DNA from 2 places in the Paenibacillus sp. FSL K6-2393 genome. Region 1 is predicted to be linked to the other one. Evidence: a T-box and tRNA genes for the amino acid it is inferred to sense, from the RefSeq annotation. Region 1 holds a T-box; the other holds one or more tRNA genes.
What was found. A T-box is a leader RNA that pairs with one kind of tRNA and senses whether it is charged. The one in region 1 lies ahead of MHI14_RS06385 (valine--tRNA ligase), so its partner is inferred to be a tRNA-Val.

Region 1 (10,622 bases):
ATCGTGGGGCCCACTCATTATGGGACATGCACACCCTGACGTTGTAGAAGCTTTGCGTGAGACAGCCCTCAAAGGAACAAGTTTTGGTGCGCCTACCTTGCTGGAGACCGAGATGGCAAAACTCGTCTGTGAGCGTGTACCTTCTATCGATATCGTGCGGATGGTTAATTCCGGTACGGAAGCAACGATGAGTGCCATTCGACTGGCACGCGGAGTAACCGGACGCAGTAAAATTCTGAAGTTTGAAGGATCATATCATGGACATGCCGACAGCTTGCTGATCAAGGCGGGTTCAGGTGTTGCAACACTGGGTCTACCGGATAGTCCAGGTGTACCTGAAGGTGTAGCTGTGAATACAATTACGGTACCTTACAACGATCTGCAATCCGTTAAGCTTGCTTTTGAACGTTATGGTGAAGAACTGGCCGCTGTTATTGTGGAACCTGTGGCAGGTAACATGGGGGTTGTACCTCCGGCTTCCGGTTTCCTTGAAGGCCTGCGCAGTTTGACGACCCAATATGGCAGCCTGCTTATTTTTGACGAAGTCATGACCGGTTTCCGCGTAGGGTTGAACTGTGCTCAGGGACGGTATGGGGTTACACCTGACCTGACTTGTCTGGGTAAAGTGATCGGTGGCGGACTCCCGGTTGGTGCTTATGGTGGCCGTCGCGATCTGATGGAACAGATTGCTCCAACAGGACCGATCTATCAGGCGGGTACACTTAGTGGGAACCCGCTGGCTATGGCCGCAGGATATACGACGCTCAAATTGTTAACACCAGAGGTCTATGACCGTCTGGAGACATTGTCTGCACGTCTGCAAGCCGGATTCGAGAAAAATGCAGCTGAGACGGGTGTTGCGATAACCATCAACCGTGTGGGTTCCATGGTTTGTCCATTCTTCAGTGCCGTTCCCGTAACTAATTATGATATTGCCAAAGAAAGCAATCTGGATCAATTCCGTCGTTATTTTGCGGCCATGATTGATCAAGGTGTGAGTGTTGCTCCTTCGCAATACGAAGGCATGTTTGTCTCTGGTGTGCATACGGAGCAGGATATTGACGATACGATTGAGGCGAATCGTAAAGCTCTTCAATCGTTATGACCATCAAAAGTTGGAAACGCCGCGGGGAATGGCTTGAGCTGATGCCAGGGAAAGCTGTAACAGGCAGTTCAGACAAACCGATGGCTGCAGAGCAATGGCTATTGTCTGAGCTTCAGTTTCCGGAGAAACTGCTTCGTCAGCTGAAAACTAACCGAGGAATACAACTTGCAGGGGACCGGCTTCGGCTGGCCCTTTTTGCGTCCCAGCCAATCGATGTCGAGCCACGCTGGGCTGATGTGGATGTATTGTATGAGGATGATTTCTGTCTGGTTATGCACAAACCGGCAGGCATGAAACTACATCCAGATGGAAGCCGTACCGATCAGGCCATCACGCTGGATCATGTGGTTGCCTCCTATTATGAAATGAACGGAATACAGGCGAGTGTACGCCATGTTCATCGACTGGATGAGGATACAACGGGACCTGTCCTATATGCCAAAAATGCTTTTGCCCTCGCCAAACTGGATGAAGCGATGCGTCGCAAAGAGATTGGCCGCCATTATGTAGCCATTGCAGGTGGACAAATCCCCCTTGAACTCCACAAAATTGATGCTCCCATTGGCAAGGACAGACATCACAAACAGCGCAGGCGTGTCTCGGAAGGTGGACAGGAAGCTGTTACCCATGTGGAGATCGTCGAAGTGTGGGAACGAGCAACCCTTGTACGATTAAAGCTGGATACAGGACGTACACACCAAATTCGTGTACACCTGAGCTACGCGGGACACCCGCTCATTGGTGATGCCTTGTATGGAGGTAGAGCGGATGCCATTGGTCGGCAGGCGCTTCATGGAGAGGTGCTGAAGTTTAGCCACCCGCTAACTGGAGCTATGATTGAAGTGGATGCCCCTTGGCCATCTGATTTCACACAATTGGCAGAGCGTGAGGTGGCTTACTAATACACTATTTAAGTTCGACTAACTATTTACAAGAAAACGGAAAGGACAGAAACAACCAGAAGAAGCAAAGCGTTCGCCTAAAAGCTTTCTGAAAGAAAGCTGCTTCGGAAGCATAAGCTATCCCCGGATTTTCCCTTTTATAAAAAGGAATGAAAAAAATCTGGGGATAACAGCGATCAGAGGGTTGTTCTGTCATTGGAGTGACAGTGTAAATAACCATGAGTTGAACATATATAACAAGGTTTTTCAAAAGGTGGCATGCTCATCTCATTCAAGGCATATAGATGGGGTAACGAAGGATTTGGACCATGGATCAGTCCCATGAGAAGGATCATGGTGAACATATGCCGAAAGGAGGACGCCACCTTTGTTGAATCAACCTTATGGTTTACGGTTCGATATTTATGAGCGCGTTCATTTGTCTGAGGGAGTCCCTGCGATTGAGGAATTGGAGGAGATTGAACTTTACCCGCGCATTCAAGTCATAGGGCAGGATGATCATGCCACGTTAAGAGGACATCTTTTACTTACAGGTGCGTACAGAGGAGAAAATGAGGCTTCAGAGGAGCTCAAACATTTTATTCCCGTGGAGATCACAGTGCCGCTGAACCGGGTCAGATCGATTGAGGATATTTCCATCGAGATCGAAAATTTTGACGTGGATCTGTTATCCAATCGCAGTCTGAACATTACAGGCGTATTGTCGCTGCGAGGCATCGAGGGGTTTCCTGTTGAAGAGCCACAAGTGTGGTCAGCAGATGAGTTTACAGTTGTTCATTCACCTGATGCTCAGCAATCCAACCGTTCCGATGAAGCAGCACAGACAGGCAGCGACCCCAACACATTTGCACAAGAGTACCTGCTCCAGCGGAGTGAGGAAGAGAGACTTGCGAATGCAGCAGAACTTGCATATGGTGCCCCGGAATTCGCTGACCTGTCTACAAGGGAAGAGACATTAAGGAATAGCGAAGAATGGCAGCAAGAATATGCGGATTCGTCATCGGCCGAGCCAATTCAATCTGAGGAGCAAAGTGCGGAGTACGCTAACGAAAACAGACAACCTGATGTAAACGAAGATCCCGCCTCTCTGACAGAGAATGGGGATGAATTGGCATCTCATGAGCAATACAGCGAACCTTCTCCGATCTCGTCATTTATGGCTGAGACCGCAGATCGGTTAGCTTCTTACCCTGAGTCGGAACCATTGCTGCCTCTGGAAGATGAGTCTTCGGGTTGGTCCGAGCCTTCCGTGGATGCATTGCCTGCGAACTCGAGAAGTGCAGATCAAGCAGTCACAGAGCCTACTGCTCAATCATCTAATGAGTTGGCAGCACCGGATGTACCGGACGCACCAGAGGTATGGCACTTCGAATCAGCGAGATCTGTACCTCAGCAGGAGAATCAGGCAGTTGCCGATGTCCCGAGCGAATCACAGGCGGAGAACTGGCAAGGTGTATTTGCTTCGTCTGAACCACCAGGCAACGCTGAGGAAGACCGACCGTCTTTTGAAGCGACTGGGGTAGACGAGTTCGTACAGAACGAAGCATTTGTTCCTGAACCTGTGGCTGAGACGGAAGACAAGCCGGAGCTGAAGGTTGCTTTTGGCAGCAAAAAAGAATCCGCACCACGGCAAGAAGAGGGCGTAGGTATCTCTTCCTTGTTATCCTCGGGCAGAGCGGCACGCGATGCTGAAGTGGAGCGAGGCGATGAGGTTCCTGCGGGTGTGGTACAGGAAGAAACATATCCAGCTGATGATGTGGAATGGAAGAACCTGTTCCTGGGAACGATTGTCGACCAGACCCCATTCCGCAAGGTGAAACTGTGCATCGTTCAGCGAGAAGACACACTGGATGCCATTGCAGATCGATATCAATTGAGCACGAGGGAACTTCAGTTGTATAACCGATTATCTGAACAAGTTGTGGAAGAAGGTCAGATATTGTACATCCCTTAATCCGTAGTTAAAGCCTTCGTTACAACCCGTGATCCCCTTGAGGATTGCGGGTTTTTGCATAATTCGCCCTAAACCTGCATTCCAGCGCTCTTTATCCGCTGTTGTCAGGTTGACTATCGCGCACGAGCAAGGTATGATGTGTGTAGGTTTTTTGAAGAACAACGTGGAACGGGAGTAGTAGACAGTATGACCTTTCAGAGAGTGGAATTGCAGCGCTGTGAGATTCCGCAGGAACCAACTGATCGAAGTCGCCCGGGAGTTGCCTGTTTGAATACAAGAGATGAATGAGATCTATCGTCATTTATTTCTGAGGTAGGATGGGCCGGTAGCAGCCGTTATCTGCTTGAAGTGTCACGTCATGTACAGAGGGTGAAGTCTATCTTGCTGTAGGCGTGAAACAAAGGTGGTACCGCGAAAGCTAACCTTTCGTCCTTTGATGGATGAAAGGTTTTTTTTGTTTTTTTTGGCGAAGATGATGAAGTAACGGAGGAATGACACATGTCTGAGGAAAAAAAATCAGCTGCAACAGAAATGCCGACCACTTATGATCCTAAGGCGGCAGAGGACAAATGGTACTCCACCTGGATGGAGCGCGGATATTTCAAAGCCGGTCAACGTAAGGATGCCGAGCCGTATACGATTGTAATTCCACCCCCGAATGTAACCGGGATGCTGCACATTGGGCATGCGCTCGATTTTACACTGCAGGATATTCTGATCCGTACCAAACGGATGCAAGGTTACGACGCACTGTGGCTTCCGGGTTCCGACCATGCAGGTATTGCTACCCAAACCAAAGTGGAGCAGAAGCTGCGTGAAGAAGGTCTGACTCGTTATGATCTGGGACGCGAGAAGTTTTTGGAAAAGGTATGGGACTGGAAAGATCAATATGCCACTACCATTCGTCAACAATGGGGCAAAATGGGATTGTCGCTTGATTACTCACGTGAACGTTTTACGCTGGATGAAGGTCTGTCCCAAGCGGTTCGCAAAGTATTTGTTCAACTGTATGAAAAAGGCCTTATTTACCGAGGCAAACGCATCATTAACTGGGATCCGGTGAACCGGACAGCTCTGTCCGACATTGAAGTTGAATATAAAGAGGTTCAGGGTCACTTGTACCATCTGCGTTACCCGCTCAAAGACGGAAGTGGCTACGTTACAGTGGCAACAACACGTCCTGAAACGATGCTGGGTGATACAGCGGTTGCTGTTCATCCGAAGGATGAGCGCTATGCAGATATGATTGGTAAAGTACTTGTACTGCCTATCATTGGACGAGAAATTCCAATTATCGCTGATGATTATGTGGATAAAGAGTTTGGAAGTGGTGCAGTTAAAATCACGCCTGCGCATGATCCAAATGACTTTGAAGTAGGTCTTCGTCATGATCTGCCTCAAATTACGGTAATGGATGAGAGCGGCACAATGAATGCTGAGGCTGGCAAATATCAGGGACTGGATCGCAGTGACTGCCGCAAGCAGATTGTTGCTGACTTGAAAGAGCAGGGCGTATTGATCAATATCGAGGATCACACGCATCAGGTTGGACACAGTGAGCGTACCGGAGCTGTTGTTGAGCCGTATCTGTCTACACAGTGGTTCGTTGAGATGAAGCCACTTGCAGAGAGAGCGATTAAGAAACAACAGAGCGGTGAAGGAGTTAATTTTGTTCCAGATCGTTTTGAGAAAACCTATCTGAACTGGATCGAAAACGTTCGTGACTGGTGTATTTCCCGTCAACTGTGGTGGGGACATCGTATTCCTGCTTGGTATGATGAAGAAACGGGTGAAATCATCGTATCTGCTGAAGATCCAACAACGCTGCCAGAGTATGCTGGACGCAAGCTCAGACAGGACGAAGACGTACTCGATACTTGGTTTAGCTCCGGCTTATGGCCATTCTCCACACTAGGCTGGCCGGAAGATACGGAAGACCTGAAACGTTATTATCCGACAAGTGTACTTGTGACAGGGTATGACATCATATATTTCTGGGTTGCACGTATGATTTTCACTGCATTGGAATTCACCGATGAGATTCCGTTCAAGGATGTGCTGATGCATGGTCTTGTTCGTGATGCAGATGGACGCAAAATGTCCAAATCACTGGGCAACGGTGTAGATCCGCTGGATGTGATTGAGAAATACGGCGCAGATGCAATGCGTTACATGATCTCAACCAGCAGCACGCCAGGTCAGGATCTCCGTTTCCGTTGGGAACGGGTGGAACAGGCTCGTAATTTCGCCAACAAGATCTGGAATGCTTCGCGCTTTGCATTGATGAATCTGGAAGGATTCACTTATGAGGAACGTGACATTAGCGGAGAGCTTGGTACAGCGGATTATTGGATTTTGCACCGTCTGAACGAAACTTCCCGCGATATTACGCGTCTAATCGAAGCGTATGAATTTGGGGAAACGGGTCGTGTGTTGTATAACTTTATCTGGGATGACCTGTGTGACTGGTACATTGAGTTTGCTAAGCTGTCCTTCTATGGGGAAGATCCGGTTGCCAAGAAGAAAACACAATCCGTGCTTGCTTATGTTCTGGATCAGACGATGCGCCTGATTCATCCGTTTATGCCATACATCTCCGAAGAGATCTGGCAGCATCTGCCGCATGAAGGTGAGACCATTACGTTGGCAGCATGGCCGGTATATGATCCTGCTCTTGAGAACCCAGAGGCTGTTGCCGAGATGAACCTGCTCATGGATACCATTCGTGCAGTTCGAAACATTCGTGCAGAAGTGAACGTGCCGATGAGCAAAAAGATCGAGTTGATGGTCAAAGCAAATAGTGCTGAGACGTCCAGCATCATTGCGCGTAACAGTCACTACATCAAACGTTTCTGTAATACGTCTGAGTTCGATAGTGGGCTGGATTTAAACTCACCGGATAAGGCAATGACTGCGATCATTACGGGGGCAGAACTATACTTGCCGCTCGCAGGTCTCATTGATATCGAGCAGGAAGTGGCTCGTTTGGAGAAAGAGTTGGAGAACCTTGAGGGCGAAGTTCTCCGTGTAGAGAAAAAACTGGCGAACGAAGGCTTTGTTGCCAAAGCTCCTGCCAAAGTTATTGAGGAAGAGCGCGCCAAGCAAGCAGATTATTCCGATAAACGGGATAAAGTGATTGCACGAATCAAGGAACTTAAAGGTTAATATATTTGGGTCGGATGGAGAGCGATTATGCCATCCGGCCGCTTTTTTCACTCAAACTCGGGACCGAAGGTGAATCAGATGACGGAATTAGACGGGACAGATGCAGCAGCTCCTTTACTTACGTATAACGAGGCCGTGGACTGGATCAATGGCCTTATTCCTTTTGGCATCCGACCTGGATTGGAACGAATCGAGAGTCTGATGTCCATGTTAGGCAATCCACACCAACGTCTCAAATTTATTCATGTCGCGGGAACGAACGGCAAAGGTTCGACTTGCGCTTTTTTGACGTCAGTGCTTCTTCAGGCTGGATATGATGTGGGTACCTTTACGTCGCCATATATCACCAAGTTTACCAACCGTTTTCAATACAACGGTGAGGATATTCCTGAAGAAATCCTGCTTAAACTCTCGAATCGATTACATCCACTGGTCATGGAAATGGCCTCCACTCCGCTGGGATCACCCACGATGTTTGAGGTGTCCACAGCTCTCGCGCTTCTGTACTATGCAGAGGAGTGTTACCCTGACGTTGTGGTATGGGAGACGGGGCTAGGGGGAAGGATGGACGTAACGAATATTGTCTCACCTGTTGTGTCCGTCATCACCAACATTGGTTTGGATCATACGGATGTTCTTGGAGATACGATTGAGCAGATTGCTGGAGAAAAGGCAGGTATAATCAAGCCGGGAGTACCCGTTGTGACTTGCGCGACTCAACCCGAAGCTGTGAAGGTGATTCAGGAGAAAGCACAGCAGCTTCAATCAAGCGTGTATTTGGCTGGAGATCAATTCTCTTATCATAGACTGGACAGCAATGAGAACGGACAATCTTTTCATTTTACAGGCCCGTTTCGTGATCTGGACGTTCGCATACGCATGCAGGGCTCACATCAATGTGACAATGCAGCGGCCGCACTTATGGTGCTTGAATTGCTTAGACAATACATGGCATTTATGCTGGATGACAACGATATTGCACTTGGACTGGAGAATGCTTTCTGGGCAGGGAGATTCGAAAAAGTCGTCGATGAACCTCGAATTGTGCTCGATGGAGCACATAATCCGGAAGGGGCAGAGTCACTGGCCAAGAGCATTATGGATGTCTATCCGCACAACAAGTTAATTTTGATGATGGGTATGTTGGCAAATAAGCATCACGAAGCGTATTTGCAGCATATACTGCCACTAGTGGATACGCTGATCCTGACCGAGCCAGATTTCCGACGCAAAATGGATGCAGCCGAATTGCTGCAGATTGTCGAACGGGTACGTCCCGCCATTGCGAAGCAGGAACTGGAAATCATCGTCGAGCCCGAATGGGCAAAGGCACTTGATCTATTGAAGTCACGGACGGAAGCGGAAGATCTGGGGGTGGTCTCCGGCACTCTGTACCTGATTGCGGATGTGCGGGCAGCCCTTTTGCATCAAACCGATTCTGAAAAAGGTTGGTGAAAGTTTTGTTAAATACATCGGAACACGTTCATTTTATAGGGATTGGCGGATATGGCATGAGTGCCATCGCAAGAGTTATGTTGGAAATGGGATATACCGTTACCGGATCGGATGTCGCTTCGCAGGAGTTGACCGAGAAGTTGGCAGCCAAGGGAGCGAAAATATATATCGGACACACGGCAGAGCACGTCACTGGAGCAGACCTGGTTGTTTACTCTACGGCAGCACCTGCTGATAATGTGGAACGGGTAGCAGCTGCAGAGCTGAACATTCCGATTCTGCATCGTTCCCAGATGCTTGCACGTTTGTTGAACGAACGTAAAGGTGTGGCTGTAGCTGGAGCTCACGGTAAAACAACCACCTCATCCATGATTGCACTTGTTATGGATAAATGTGATACAGATCCGACATATATTATTGGCGGAGAAATCATGAATGTGGGCACCAACGCCAAGGCAGGCCAGGGCGACTGGGTAGTCGCTGAGGCGGACGAGAGTGATGGCTCATTTTTGCAATACCATCCATGGCTCGGTATTGTAACGAATATTGAGGCAGATCATCTGGAGAATTACAACAGTGATTTTGAGGAGCTCAAAAAGGCTTATGTGCAGTTCCTGAGCCAGATTCGTCCGGAAGGAACAGCGATTGTGTGTTCTGATGACGAGAATGTTCAAGCGATTCTGCCAGAACTCAAGTCACGGATTACAACCTATGGTATTGATCGTGCTGCGGATTATACGGCAACCGATATTGTACTGGGCGATCGCCGTATCTCCTTTACGATGAATCATCAGGGTGCTGCTATGGGTACGGTGGAATTATCAGTGCCGGGTAAGCATAATGTTTATAATGCGATGGCTACTGTGATTACCTGTCTGGAAGCTGGTATTCCATTTGAGAAAATTGTCGCAGCTATCATCCAGTTCCACGGAGCCAAACGCAGATTCCAGGTATTGGGTGAGGCACGTGATATGCTGATCATCGATGATTATGCTCATCACCCAACTGAGATTGAAGCTACCATTAGTGCAGCCAAAGCAACAGGCAAACGCATTATTGCGGTATTCCAGCCACAGCGTTATACGCGTACGTTCTTCCTGCTGGATGCGTTCAGTCGTGCTTTTGCGGAAGCGGATGAGGTGCTTATTACGGATATCTATTCTCCTGCGGGCGAAAAACAGATCGAAGGGGTAACCTCAGCCCGACTGGTTGAACTAATCGTTCAAAACAGTAATGCTTCTGCACGTTACCTCCCTACGAAAGAAGAAGTTGTAGCTGATTTGCAGCATCGTCTGCAGCCAGGAGACCTTGTGATTACGATGGGTGCAGGTGATATTTGGAAAGTCGGCGATACACTTGCCAAAGGTTTGAAATAAATCAATTGAGAAATCGCCTGTCTTCGATACGAAGCAGGCGTTTTTTTGCGTTATATGGAATGTATTCTGCCTTCTCTGCATATAGCTGATATAAATGGGACAAAGGAGAGGGTACGGGTGAGCAATGCTAGAATGACGTTTCGCTTCGGGGATCATGAGTCGGACAAGCCTGAAAACAAGAGGATATCCGCGTCCAGTCCATTGGTGACGTTAAATGAAGAATTACCGCATAATCCACCGCTAACGCCTAAGCAGATGGATACAACTCCATCATGGACGCCTGAGGATATCCCCGGAGACTGGGGAGAGACAGTGCTGACAAGCTCTACTGTACCTGAACCTGACGAGCGGGTAAGCCGTGATTCGAACTTAAACTTGGATGAGCCTCATTATTTTGGGAACCGTTCCGGTTACGGTTATGTTAATCACACCGATAATCCGGAGGAAGAGCGTCGTGATCTGTTCAATACACATGATGATCAAGGCCATGACTGGCTTGCAGATTCGGAGAACTATTCCTATAAACGCAATCGCCCTCCAAGGGGATGGAAGATGATCGGTTCTGTGACTGGGGCACTTGTTACCGGAGCACTTTTTGGCATGGTTATTCTCTCATTTTTTAATAAAGAAGGAGCCGTCAAGCAAGGCGATCTTCTGCCCGTCAA
Region 2 (10,622 bases), 780 kb from region 1:
ACCAGCTTGGTCACATTTACGCCAGTTGCAATCTCAAGTGCTTTTGCATATGCCACGACATGCACGCCGCCACGTACCAGCAGGAAACCAACCACTTCCCGGGCTGCCGGGTGATCTGTCATCTCATATACTTTCATCTTATGGGTACGAGCGCCACATTCGAGGAAGAAGTTATGCAGCAGATCCTCGACCAGATTGCCGCTGTTGAAGACGTTTGCTCCCGTCCATGGATTGCCCATAGAGTCAAAAGGCATTGCGCCTTGTGCACCTGCCAGATAGTGATACGACAGACGAGCATCTTTCACCGAACCTAGCGGCGTATCGTCGGGTTCTTTGTACTCGGTTGAACCTCTGAGGCACTTGTTAATGCCATGAGACACGAGCTCAACATGACCCAATTCTTCGGCGGTAATACTCATGACGAGGTCATAGAAGGGCTTCAGCTTTTCTTTGGATCGAAAATTAAATGATTGATAGAGGTAGTTGTTCAACGTTGACATTTCTCCGAATTTGCCGCCGAGCAATTCTTGTATGGCTGCCGCAGCATTCGGATCTGGCTTCTCGACATTGGGAATCTCAATCAGGATTTCATCCAAGCGTTTGAACATTCGGTGTAACCTCCTCAAATTGGTATGGCAGATCGTGTAGAATTTCAGATTGTGAAGTCTCTCTGTCATGGCCTATTACACGTCTATTGGATTTTTCAAACAAAAAATCAACCAAATGGGACTTAAGCATTGTATAACGTTATGTCTCAACTCTTCTTCCATTTATTATTTCCAATACGGTCAAATTTATGTATAATCAAACATTCAAACAAGTCTTCACGTACAAGAGAAATGAGTCAGTAATCCATAAAGGAGTAAGAGATGAACAAGCGTTGGATACAAATAGTTGGGATTGTGATGTTTCTAATGATTCTGATGTACATAAGCAGCGAGCCTGCCACAGCATATGTCGTTACGAACGAGGTTCAGGTGGATGAAGAAACGCGGGAGTTACTTGAAAAGAAATACGGGTTGGATCGTCCTGAGGAGCCGAAGATACAACAACACGTTTTCTCGGGTGACTGGGGAATGAGTTTCCGGACGGAGCCTCCTGATTCGTTTGACCGGCTTGTTCATGTGGTTCCTTTTTCCCTACGGCCACTGGCATGGATCTTTCGTTTATTCGTGTAAAACGAAACCCGGACGGGCAAGATAACAGAAACATATTGTCCCAAGGAGTGAGTAAAATGAGAATGCTCATCGTTACCGTCATGTCGGTAGTCCTGAGTTTGGCCGGAATGACATCAGGCACTGGCTCCGCCATCCCCGATTATGCGAAGTGGGGAATTATTGCGGTCAAAGAAACACAGACCAAGTATAATGTGGATATTTTGGACTATAAGCATATCGGTCGTACCTCTCTAACAGCGGATCAATCACGGGAACAGTTCAAGCTATGGGTTCGTGCGAAAGACGGCAAACAATTCGCAGTTTATGTGAATGTTGATTTTAATCCATCTACACAGCAATTAAAGAAAGTACAATTTTCGGAATCGGATCGACACTGATCCGTTACTGAACTAGGTCATTACAAGTCACGTAGTTATATGAGCAGCATTATTAGAGAAACCAGACTGCCTTAATCATTAAGGTGAAAGTCTGGTTTTTTTATTTTACAAAATCCTTTTTTTACTATTGAATAAAGAACTTATGTTCGCATATAATATGAAATACAAACAAATGTTCTTATCGGAGGGATGATTATGCTAGGGAAATATATTGGCCAGATGGTGGAGCTTGTCTACATGGATCGTGAAGGGCAGATAACGCAGCGACAGATTCGAATTAACAGTGTACGTGGCGGGATGATTAGAGCATCAGCGGGAAAAGAAGGCTCACCCCGAACCTTTCTGGAGCAAGGTATTCTGGCATGGCGTCCTGTTAAGGACCTGAATGGGGAGGTAAAGTATGTTGAACGATTTTGAACGCAAGATTTTACGTATTATGGTGAACTATGCAGGACAACGGCGCAGGATGCCGCGTATGGATGAACTGGAGACCAAGACGGGACGAAGCAGAGCTTACATTCATGAGTCATTGCTGGAGCTTGAACGAACCGGGCACATCGCGTGGGAGAATCGGTCTACTCTCGAAGGGATACAGATTTTGCAGGCATGGGAACAGGTACAACAGCCGATTCGCAAAAGCCAGCCTTCCGGGGAGTCCGTAAAATATTTTACGGACTACTAATTCTAATAAGAAAACGCCAACCCGGATATCCTGATCGGCGCTTACTGTGTCACACATACGACGTGTGCATCTATTTTAGAAATGGGGAAGTTGGTCCAGGTTGTTGGTTGGGTCACCGTCGGCATCGCCGCGAATGTACATTTCGCCATCCTTGCCTTTAAATACATTCACACCGGCAATAGCTCCAGCCTTTACTTCTGCAAGTGCCTGCTGATAATCCAGTACACGTCCTGCTGAAGTCTGAAATGCTGTCAGGTCACCGTCGCCATTTTTCTGTACGGCTGTGAAACTCTCGCGTGTCGTTTGATCCATGATGTCACACTCTCCTTATATGACGAGATAGGAATCTGTTTACCTGATTAGCGTATCCGAATTCCTCGGAAGTATGCACCATATGCTGATAAAGACCTGCCCACGCCGAGGGTCTACAAGCTCTTTCTCATACGAACATGCAGAATATCTGCATCATAAAAAGGTTCTTCCGAAATCACTTCATAGCCCAGTTTTTCATAGAATTTCTGTGCCTGACATTGCGCATCCAGTACAGAATAGGTTAAGCCAAGTTCACGTGCCAGCTCCTCCATCGCGAGCAGAAGCACTCGTCCATAACCAAAAGAACGATGAGATTCAAGCACCGCGATCCGCTGCATTTTGGCCGTATCTTTGCTGTAATAGATCAGACGTCCTGTGGCTACAGCTTGCCCATCCGTACTTAACAATACATGATGCACATCTGGACTGATGACATCATATTGATCAATCTCAATCTCGGCAGGCACCTGTTGCTCGATCACAAAAACGTGATGGCGAATTTCCAGGGCTTGCTTCAGTTGTTCTTCTGTCGATACATAACTAATCTCAGCTGCCAATTCCATTCCTTCTTTCTGCTCTTGCGCGACATATCAGACTGAATTATACAAAAAAATGTTTTTCCTGTATAGTGAAGTCTGGAACATATTGGGAGAGGAGGGGGTAGTGATGGGCATGGCAGGCATCATGGTCATTACATTGTTAATGTCGGCGGGAATGATTGCTCTGTTGTATTACGTGACCAAGAAAGCATACTCACGCAAGTGGGATGAAGAGGAGTAACTAACCTGTTAACCTTCACGGTAATACTTCACTGCTTCCTCGTGGAGAATATACATCTTGAATAACAGATTTGGAGTATACGTCCAGCCAGACGGGTAGAGATTCAACATTCTCATTGGGTTGATTTAACTGTTGGAATTGAACCGTATGTTCATCCCGCTCCAAGCCGCAACCGGTAACGGTTGTAGTGAGGAACACAACACCAGCAAAGAGAAAGAAGCATTTGGTAAATGTATGTTTATTGGAATTGGACCGTTTTGTTGAGTTTCTCATAGGGGATTCACCTCGTTGTGTAAATGGTAATCTTTCCTTTATTGTGCACCATTTCGGATGAATTATAACCAAATAAATCATTGACAATGAACACGGTTACTTGATATGATACTGTTACTTGATTATTACAGGGCGATAGCTCAGCGGGAGAGCATTATCTTGACAGGGTAAGGGTCGTGGGTTCGATCCCCACTCGTCCTATATGTAAAATTAAAGGCAACTTCTTTTGAGAATTATATCTCAAGAGGAGTTGTTTTTTTTATATAATAATATGGCTACCTCCAATAATATGTGTAGGTGGTTTTTGTTGATAAAAAATTTAATGGTACAGTCTCTCTCTCTTCCTCTTTTTAAACAAAACTTAAATAAAACATAAATTCAGCGTAAGGTTCGTCTTCTATACTTGGTTCTGAGGTCAATATAGAACAGGAGAAGGAGAGAACTATGAATTATTCAAAACCATTTACATCAAAGTTAGCCAGAGTAGGGATCGCGGGTACACTGGCTTTAATACTGGCAGCAAGCCCACTTGCGAACATGAGGGTTGTTACCGCGGAAGCAGACCCAGCACCTGTATCTACGAAGATACATAACACACAGAAAGATTCTCTAGAGCAGACCCCGATTCAATACCAGATCCAGGCTCGGCTGAATGAGAAGGACATGACGATCCAGGGGAGCGAGAAGGTAACGTATCACAACACAAGCAAGGATACCCTCCAGCAGCTGGTCCTTCATACATATGCTGATGCAAACCTCTCCAAGTCTACACAGGCGAGCATGTACCAACAGCATAATGAAAAGATTAGTGAAGATCACCCGGAGAAGACAGCGGAGGACTTTCTGGGTGGCATCGATATTCAGGCTGTAACAGCAGATAGTCAATCGCTGGATTTCCATAAGGAAAACCAAGCGTTGACCGTGCAGTTGAAAGAGCCCGTTCAACCAGGCGAATCGGTATCATTCCAACTGGAGTTTCAGTTGAATATACCCTATGGCTCACAGCGAGTTTCCTACTACATGGACATGATCAATGGTGCGCACTGGTTCCCGGTGATGTCTGTATACGACGAGGTTAAACATCAATGGAACAAGGCACCGTATAGTCGAACATTTGAGAGCGATTATTACACCTCATCGGACTTTGAAGTTCAATTAAATGTTCCTGATGAGTACCAGGTAGCCATGCCAGGCACGATCACCACTCAAGACAGTACAGAACATGGACGTAAGATTGTATCTGCTGTAGCCGAGAATACGAGGGAGTTTGTTTTCTTTGCAAGTCCTAATCTTCAAGTGGAACGCGCTACCCGTAACGGTCTGACGGTGGAATACTATTATTACAACGATGATCCATCCAAGAAAAAGATAGTTGACCGGTACATTAATCAGGCATTCAAGGTCATTGATTTTTATAGTGAGAAATATGGCAAGTATCCTTATCCAGAGTTCCGAATTGTCGAGACTTATGTACAAGGCGTTGCCGTGGAGTATGCGAGGCTCATCCAGATGGGACAGATTCAAAATGGTGCTATTCCAGAAGAAGACACAACATTTGTTCATGAAATAGCGCATCAGTGGTTCCATGCATTGATCGGTAATAACTCGGAGACAGAATCCTTCCTGGATGAAGGCTTTGCTGATTTCTCCATGGTGTATTTTGCCGAGAAACAGGGAGACAAGTTAAATGGGTTCAGATCCATACAGTTTGATACTGCGCCCGTAGATATGGCGATTGCGTCAACAAACGATGAAGCTGGGGATTTGGCAGGTTTGGTATATTATCAGAAGGGAAGACAAGCGATCTATCAGCTTTACCGTTCCGTCGGTGAAGAGAAATTTGACGAGTTGATGAAGACATATTTCAAACGCTACGTGTACCAGAATGCAACGGTAGAGGGGCTGCTTCATACCATTGAAGATGTGCTTAGTAAGGAAGTACGTTCAGAAATGCAGATGGCCCTATATCAGCCTAACTTTGTCTTAAAGCCGGAATACCAATTATCACAGGAAGAGACCGCCGCCTATGTACATGACATGTTACAACAACAGTATCAGGCTGTCATGGGCATGATCCCTAATCTGCCTTATGAAGTGATGAATCGATTGATGGACAAAGTCCTTCAAGGCGAGGAATTAACCATTGTGCTCAGCGATCAGGTGAGTAAGCTTGCAACTAAACAACAGGAAGATATGGTTAATCAGTTGACCGGATTCCTTGATATGACCGGTATGAGATACGACATTATACGGGATCGCAAGGAACTGAAGCAAAAGATGAAAAAAGAGATTGGCAACAGCAATCTTATTGTCATTGGCAGTGCCAAGTCAAACGGATTGGTGCAGGCTTTAAAATTTAACATTATTGATCGGACGAAACAGACGGGTTTTCCTTGGAAAAATACCATGAATCAACCTCTCGCCGCGGGTGCATATGTTATCAAACATCCCTATAACCAGAATCGATTGATGCTTCACTATTTCTGGAATGAGGATCATCTGAGTGATGCGGCATTTGAAGCTTTTAAGCTGAAAATACAGGAGTCTATCGGATTCACTAACGACCTTTACCAGTACTATGTATTGGATAACCAAGGCAAAGAGAAATCCAATAAAAAAATAGCGAATCCCATATCTTCATTTTTTGCGGAGTAATAAGTAATTGGTTTTGCAGTTTCTTCGTTTAAACAGGTTAGCCAATTCGTATTGGTTAGCCTGTTTTCTGTTTAGTCATGTTTAACATAAGCAAACGGTTAGTTATATGAAAACCAGACTGAGAATAATAGGCTGTAAGATGGGCATAATGCTTTAACACAAAGGCAACTTCATGAATATACTTATCGGGAGAAAACAATAGGAGGGATTAATATGAAGGATCAACATTATCCGGGCATGCCATGGAAAGAGACAGTCACTGATCACAACGGTAAGAAAAGCAAAGGAATGAACAAAATGAAAGCGTATTCATATAATGCAGGCATTCGCTCTATCATTCGTTTTATTCAGGGGCCGGCTGCGAATATGGGTAATGTTGTTGATCTCTCAAATCTACTAAAGGGCACATCGGAATTAGTATACTTCTCTCCATTGGACATTGTCACCCTGCATGTTAAGGAGGTTGTGTAACATGTCAATGGTTGGAAAAAATATCCAGGCAGAACAGACTGCTAATGCAGCCAACAGTGTCACTTCGCCTTATGATTATTGCGATGCAGAAACCAGACGGATGTACACACCTCAATTTGATAAAAAAATGGACAATCCTATGTATACCGCTGCAATGGCGGGTCTTCAATCGATCTATTGGTTTCGGGCGATCAAGGTAAAGGGGCTTATCCCTGATGCAAAAGCAGATTATTATGCTACGTATTCTACCAACCATAATCACATCGGAGGAATTGGACTAGCCTATTCGAACAGCCCGACAGGACCATGGACCAAACACGGACAGGTGTATCTCGATACTGTGGTTGGGAATTCAACGGAAACTCCATTTGTGATCTGGAACGATGAAGAACAATTGTTCTTTATGTATTATCAACAAAACGGACTGGGGATCAATCAATCAACGGCACTTGCGACCTCTGTAGACATGATTAACTGGACAAGAGTGGGTTTGATTTTGGACAAACCTCCCGGGTTCCCAGGTGATGGTCATACTGGTTACTTCTCGTGTTTCAGAAATGGCGGCAAATGGATCGGTTTCTCAGTGATGGGCGGCGGTGACTTTGGTCGTAAATGTATCTGGCATTCACATGACGGACGTAGCTGGTTAGCTGATCCAAGACCATTAATGGGTGGTAATGATGCCACTTTAACAGCGGGAGAAAACATTTCGAGATCCAATGCTGGTGTATTTATGTACAAAGGGAGCATGTGGTGGCTGGGCATGTTATCGGCTTATGCTTCCGGTGGGGTTACGACAGTAGCTCGACCTGCCATTGCCAAGATCAGCGCAGACTTTCGTCAACTGCTGGACAAACCTACAGATATATATTTTCCGGCATTGACTTGGGAGACGACCAACATGCAATCCTTGATGGTGTCCGTTATGGACGGTGTAGTGTACGTGTATTACAATACCGATCATAATATCGGTGTAGCCTATTCGGTGGGGGTGTAGAGATGGTTATACGTGATGCAGCGGGTCAGATCGTGCCCTTTGGAAAGGTCCACAAACAGCTTGTGGCCGATTTTCTTTACGGAACGTTACCGGATTGGGTGGAGGTGGTGGGCACCCCTACGTTTGAGCCTTTGCCCGACAGAGGAACCATAACCGTTACAACACCGACAACGGCAGGAGCCACGGCAGAGTTGAAAATGAAACATCTGATTGACAGCTCGAAAGTAACAGCAATTGCAATCACTTTGGAAGCGCTACAATTAAACGGGAACATTGGAATCTCAGTTCAGGTTGGCATTAAATCGAAGGATAGCAAGGCCGGAATCACTTTTTTTCAAAACGTAAATCAGAAGTATGGTATGGTCCGTGCCTATAAAGCAGATGGAACGTACACGGATTTTAATCAAAACATGGTGTTCTTCACTACACATGGCGTAGCAGGAGATGAAGCACAGAACCGTAAGAATCTCACTGTGCTACTCTGTACCGGATTACAGTTCTCAGCTGGACTCGAGAGACCGTCCGTATGGCTTGGTGCGGATGATCAGTATGGTGGTGTTGCTGCTGACCTTAGCGGTGGGTTGTTCCAACATGGAGAACTGCAATGTCTTTTGAAACTGACTACAAGCAAGGCAGAGGCCAAGTATTTCAAATGTGCACAGATGAAAGTGGATATCTGGAGTAACTAATTAAACTGGAGAGATGTCTGAAGATGAACTAGGTGCATGATTTGAATTGGAATGCCGAAGAGAATAAATAGATAATCTGCATGGATCGGTAAAAAGACATACGTGCAGTGATTTGGTACCTAAGCACGGACACTTTGAAAAAGAAGTGCAGTGTTTGGGTACCTTTTTTATTTAGAGAAGGTTCATGATTGTACCGCCTGCTGCACCAGCAGCGACAACGATCCACGGTGGTACTTTCCAAAAAACGAGCATTAGAAACAACATACATACCAGTGCAAAATCAACAGGAGTTAGGATCGCAGTTGTCCAAAGCGGATCGTACAACGATGCCAACAAAATACCTACAACGGCTGCATTAATTCCGATTAATGCTCCTTGAATTTTTGAACTTTTACATAAAGAATTCCAGAAGGGCAATGCTCCTACGGTCAGAAGGAACGCTGGCAAAAAGATAGCAATCGTTGCAACCAAAGTACCTGGAACCCCACGCATCATCGCACCTAAATAACTGGCAAAGGTGAACAATGGTCCAGGTACAGCTTGTGCTGCTCCATATCCCGCCAAAAAGTCGGATTTGTTCATCAGACCTGCAGGGACGAATTCACGTTCCAGTAACGGAAGTACAACATGCCCTCCACCAAATACAAGTGAGCCTGAACGGTAGAAGCTATCAAAGAATAACAGCCACCCCGAACGATCAAAGGGTGTGAGTAACGGGAGAAGAACCAGGATTCCAAAGAACGTAGCCAAACAAATGATTGCCAACTTACGACTCACAGGGACAGACAAGTCTACTGTATTAATCCCTGTCATTTTTCTAAAATAGATCATACCTATCATGCCTGCAATAACAATAAAAAGGATTGGGGTGAACGCAGTTGGCCACACAAGAGTCGCCGCTGCAGTAAAGATAGCGATGGTTGCCCTGTAACGATCAGGAGTTAGTTTCTGCCCCATACCCAATATCGCCTGAGCGACAATAGCTACAGCAACAATTTTCAGACCGTGAATCCAGCCAGTACTGCTGATATCAAATCCTTGCATAAGGAAAGCAAACAAAACTAACGCAATGACAGAAGGAAGTGTGAAACCAAGCCAAGCCATCAGTCCCCCCAGCAAACCGCCGCGGATGATGCCAATTCCAATCCCGACTTGACTGCTGGCAGGCCCGGGCAAAAATTGACATAGCGCAACTAAATCTGCATAGCTTCGTTCATTCATCCACTTTCTACGGCGAACATATTCTTCATGAAAGTAACCAAGATGAGCGATTGGTCCTCCAAATGAAGTCAGGCCAAGTTTGGTTGATACAGCCAACACCTCAGAAAGTGCTCTGACTGTATGTTTGGGCTTGTCCGGGGTTAGAAATGAATTATTCTCCAAACGTGTTATTCCTCCTTAACGGTTCGATTTAGGTTATCCGATGGATGAAAGTTAAGGAAGGATACATTTCCTCTACCGATAACTACATTATAATCCTCCTCATCGCTATTCATTTAAACGCAGCATTAAACTATATTATTTTTTTATATTAGCTATTTACATACACAATTTAATTGTGTACAATGTAATTGTTGGTGATACAAAAGAGATCGAAATGTAGTCAAAATAAATCTAATTAACTAAAGGAGTTTTCACAAATGAAAACATTATATGAAACAACAGTCATTAATACAGGCGGACGTCAAGGAATCGTACAATCCCCAGATAACGTGTTTATGTTGGATGTTGCTGCACCACCTGAACTCGGAGGACAAGTGACGACAGCTACCAATCCGGAGCAGTTGTTTGCAGCAGGGTATAGTGCTTGTTTTAACTCCGCACTGGAGTTTCAATTGAAGAAACACAAAGTTGAAATTGAAAGAAGTACAGTAGCTGCTACTGTAATGTTGGTGACGGACTCTGAGGACAACGGTGTGAAGCTTCAAGTCGATTTGGAAGTTAAGATTCTCGGTCTGGATGAGGAAACAGCACAGAAATTTGTGAAACTTGCCCATGACTACTGCCCATATTCCAAAGGAATCAAAGGGAACGTGAATGTTAACGTGGAATTGGCGTAATCATTGAAACTATTTGTTGTTATAAGAAGCCTCCGAGAAATCGGAGGTTTTTTTGTATTATTTTGCTCCATTGTAAGATGTGCTTTGCCCAGAAAAAGCAATAATAATGATTACAATATACCTATAGGGGGTATAATGAATGATACAA

Region 2: it encodes a tRNA-Val, which carries the amino acid that the T-box ahead of MHI14_RS06385 (valine--tRNA ligase) is inferred to sense. The anticodon was not compared.

What each region holds. Positions count from the first base shown of each region.
Region 1 is NZ_JBBOCU010000001.1:1,466,976-1,477,597, forward strand. Features, by position in the region: gene hemL (glutamate-1-semialdehyde 2,1-aminomutase) at 1-1,105, shown strand, start outside; gene MHI14_RS06375 (RluA family pseudouridine synthase) at 1,102-2,007, shown strand; gene MHI14_RS06380 (LysM peptidoglycan-binding domain-containing protein) at 2,375-3,961, shown strand; T-box leader at 4,117-4,398, shown strand; gene MHI14_RS06385 (valine--tRNA ligase) at 4,460-7,126, shown strand; gene MHI14_RS06390 (bifunctional folylpolyglutamate synthase/dihydrofolate synthase) at 7,205-8,581, shown strand; gene murC (UDP-N-acetylmuramate--L-alanine ligase) at 8,638-9,957, shown strand; gene MHI14_RS06400 (SPOR domain-containing protein) at 10,075-10,622, shown strand, end outside.
Region 2 is NZ_JBBOCU010000001.1:2,247,014-2,257,635, forward strand. Features, by position in the region: gene MHI14_RS09865 (manganese catalase family protein) at 1-608, opposite strand, end outside; gene MHI14_RS09870 (hypothetical protein) at 870-1,178, shown strand; gene MHI14_RS09875 (DUF3889 domain-containing protein) at 1,235-1,555, shown strand; gene MHI14_RS09880 (hypothetical protein) at 1,751-1,972, shown strand; gene MHI14_RS09885 (hypothetical protein) at 1,959-2,237, shown strand; gene MHI14_RS09890 (DUF3892 domain-containing protein) at 2,313-2,549, opposite strand; gene MHI14_RS09895 (GNAT family N-acetyltransferase) at 2,663-3,106, opposite strand; gene MHI14_RS09900 (hypothetical protein) at 3,345-3,602, opposite strand; tRNA gene MHI14_RS09905 (tRNA-Val) at 3,732-3,803, shown strand; gene MHI14_RS09910 (M1 family metallopeptidase) at 4,047-6,257, shown strand; gene MHI14_RS09915 (hypothetical protein) at 6,471-6,728, shown strand; gene MHI14_RS09920 (hypothetical protein) at 6,730-7,725, shown strand; gene MHI14_RS09925 (hypothetical protein) at 7,728-8,414, shown strand; gene MHI14_RS09930 (chromate transporter) at 8,586-9,797, opposite strand; gene MHI14_RS09935 (organic hydroperoxide resistance protein) at 10,055-10,474, shown strand.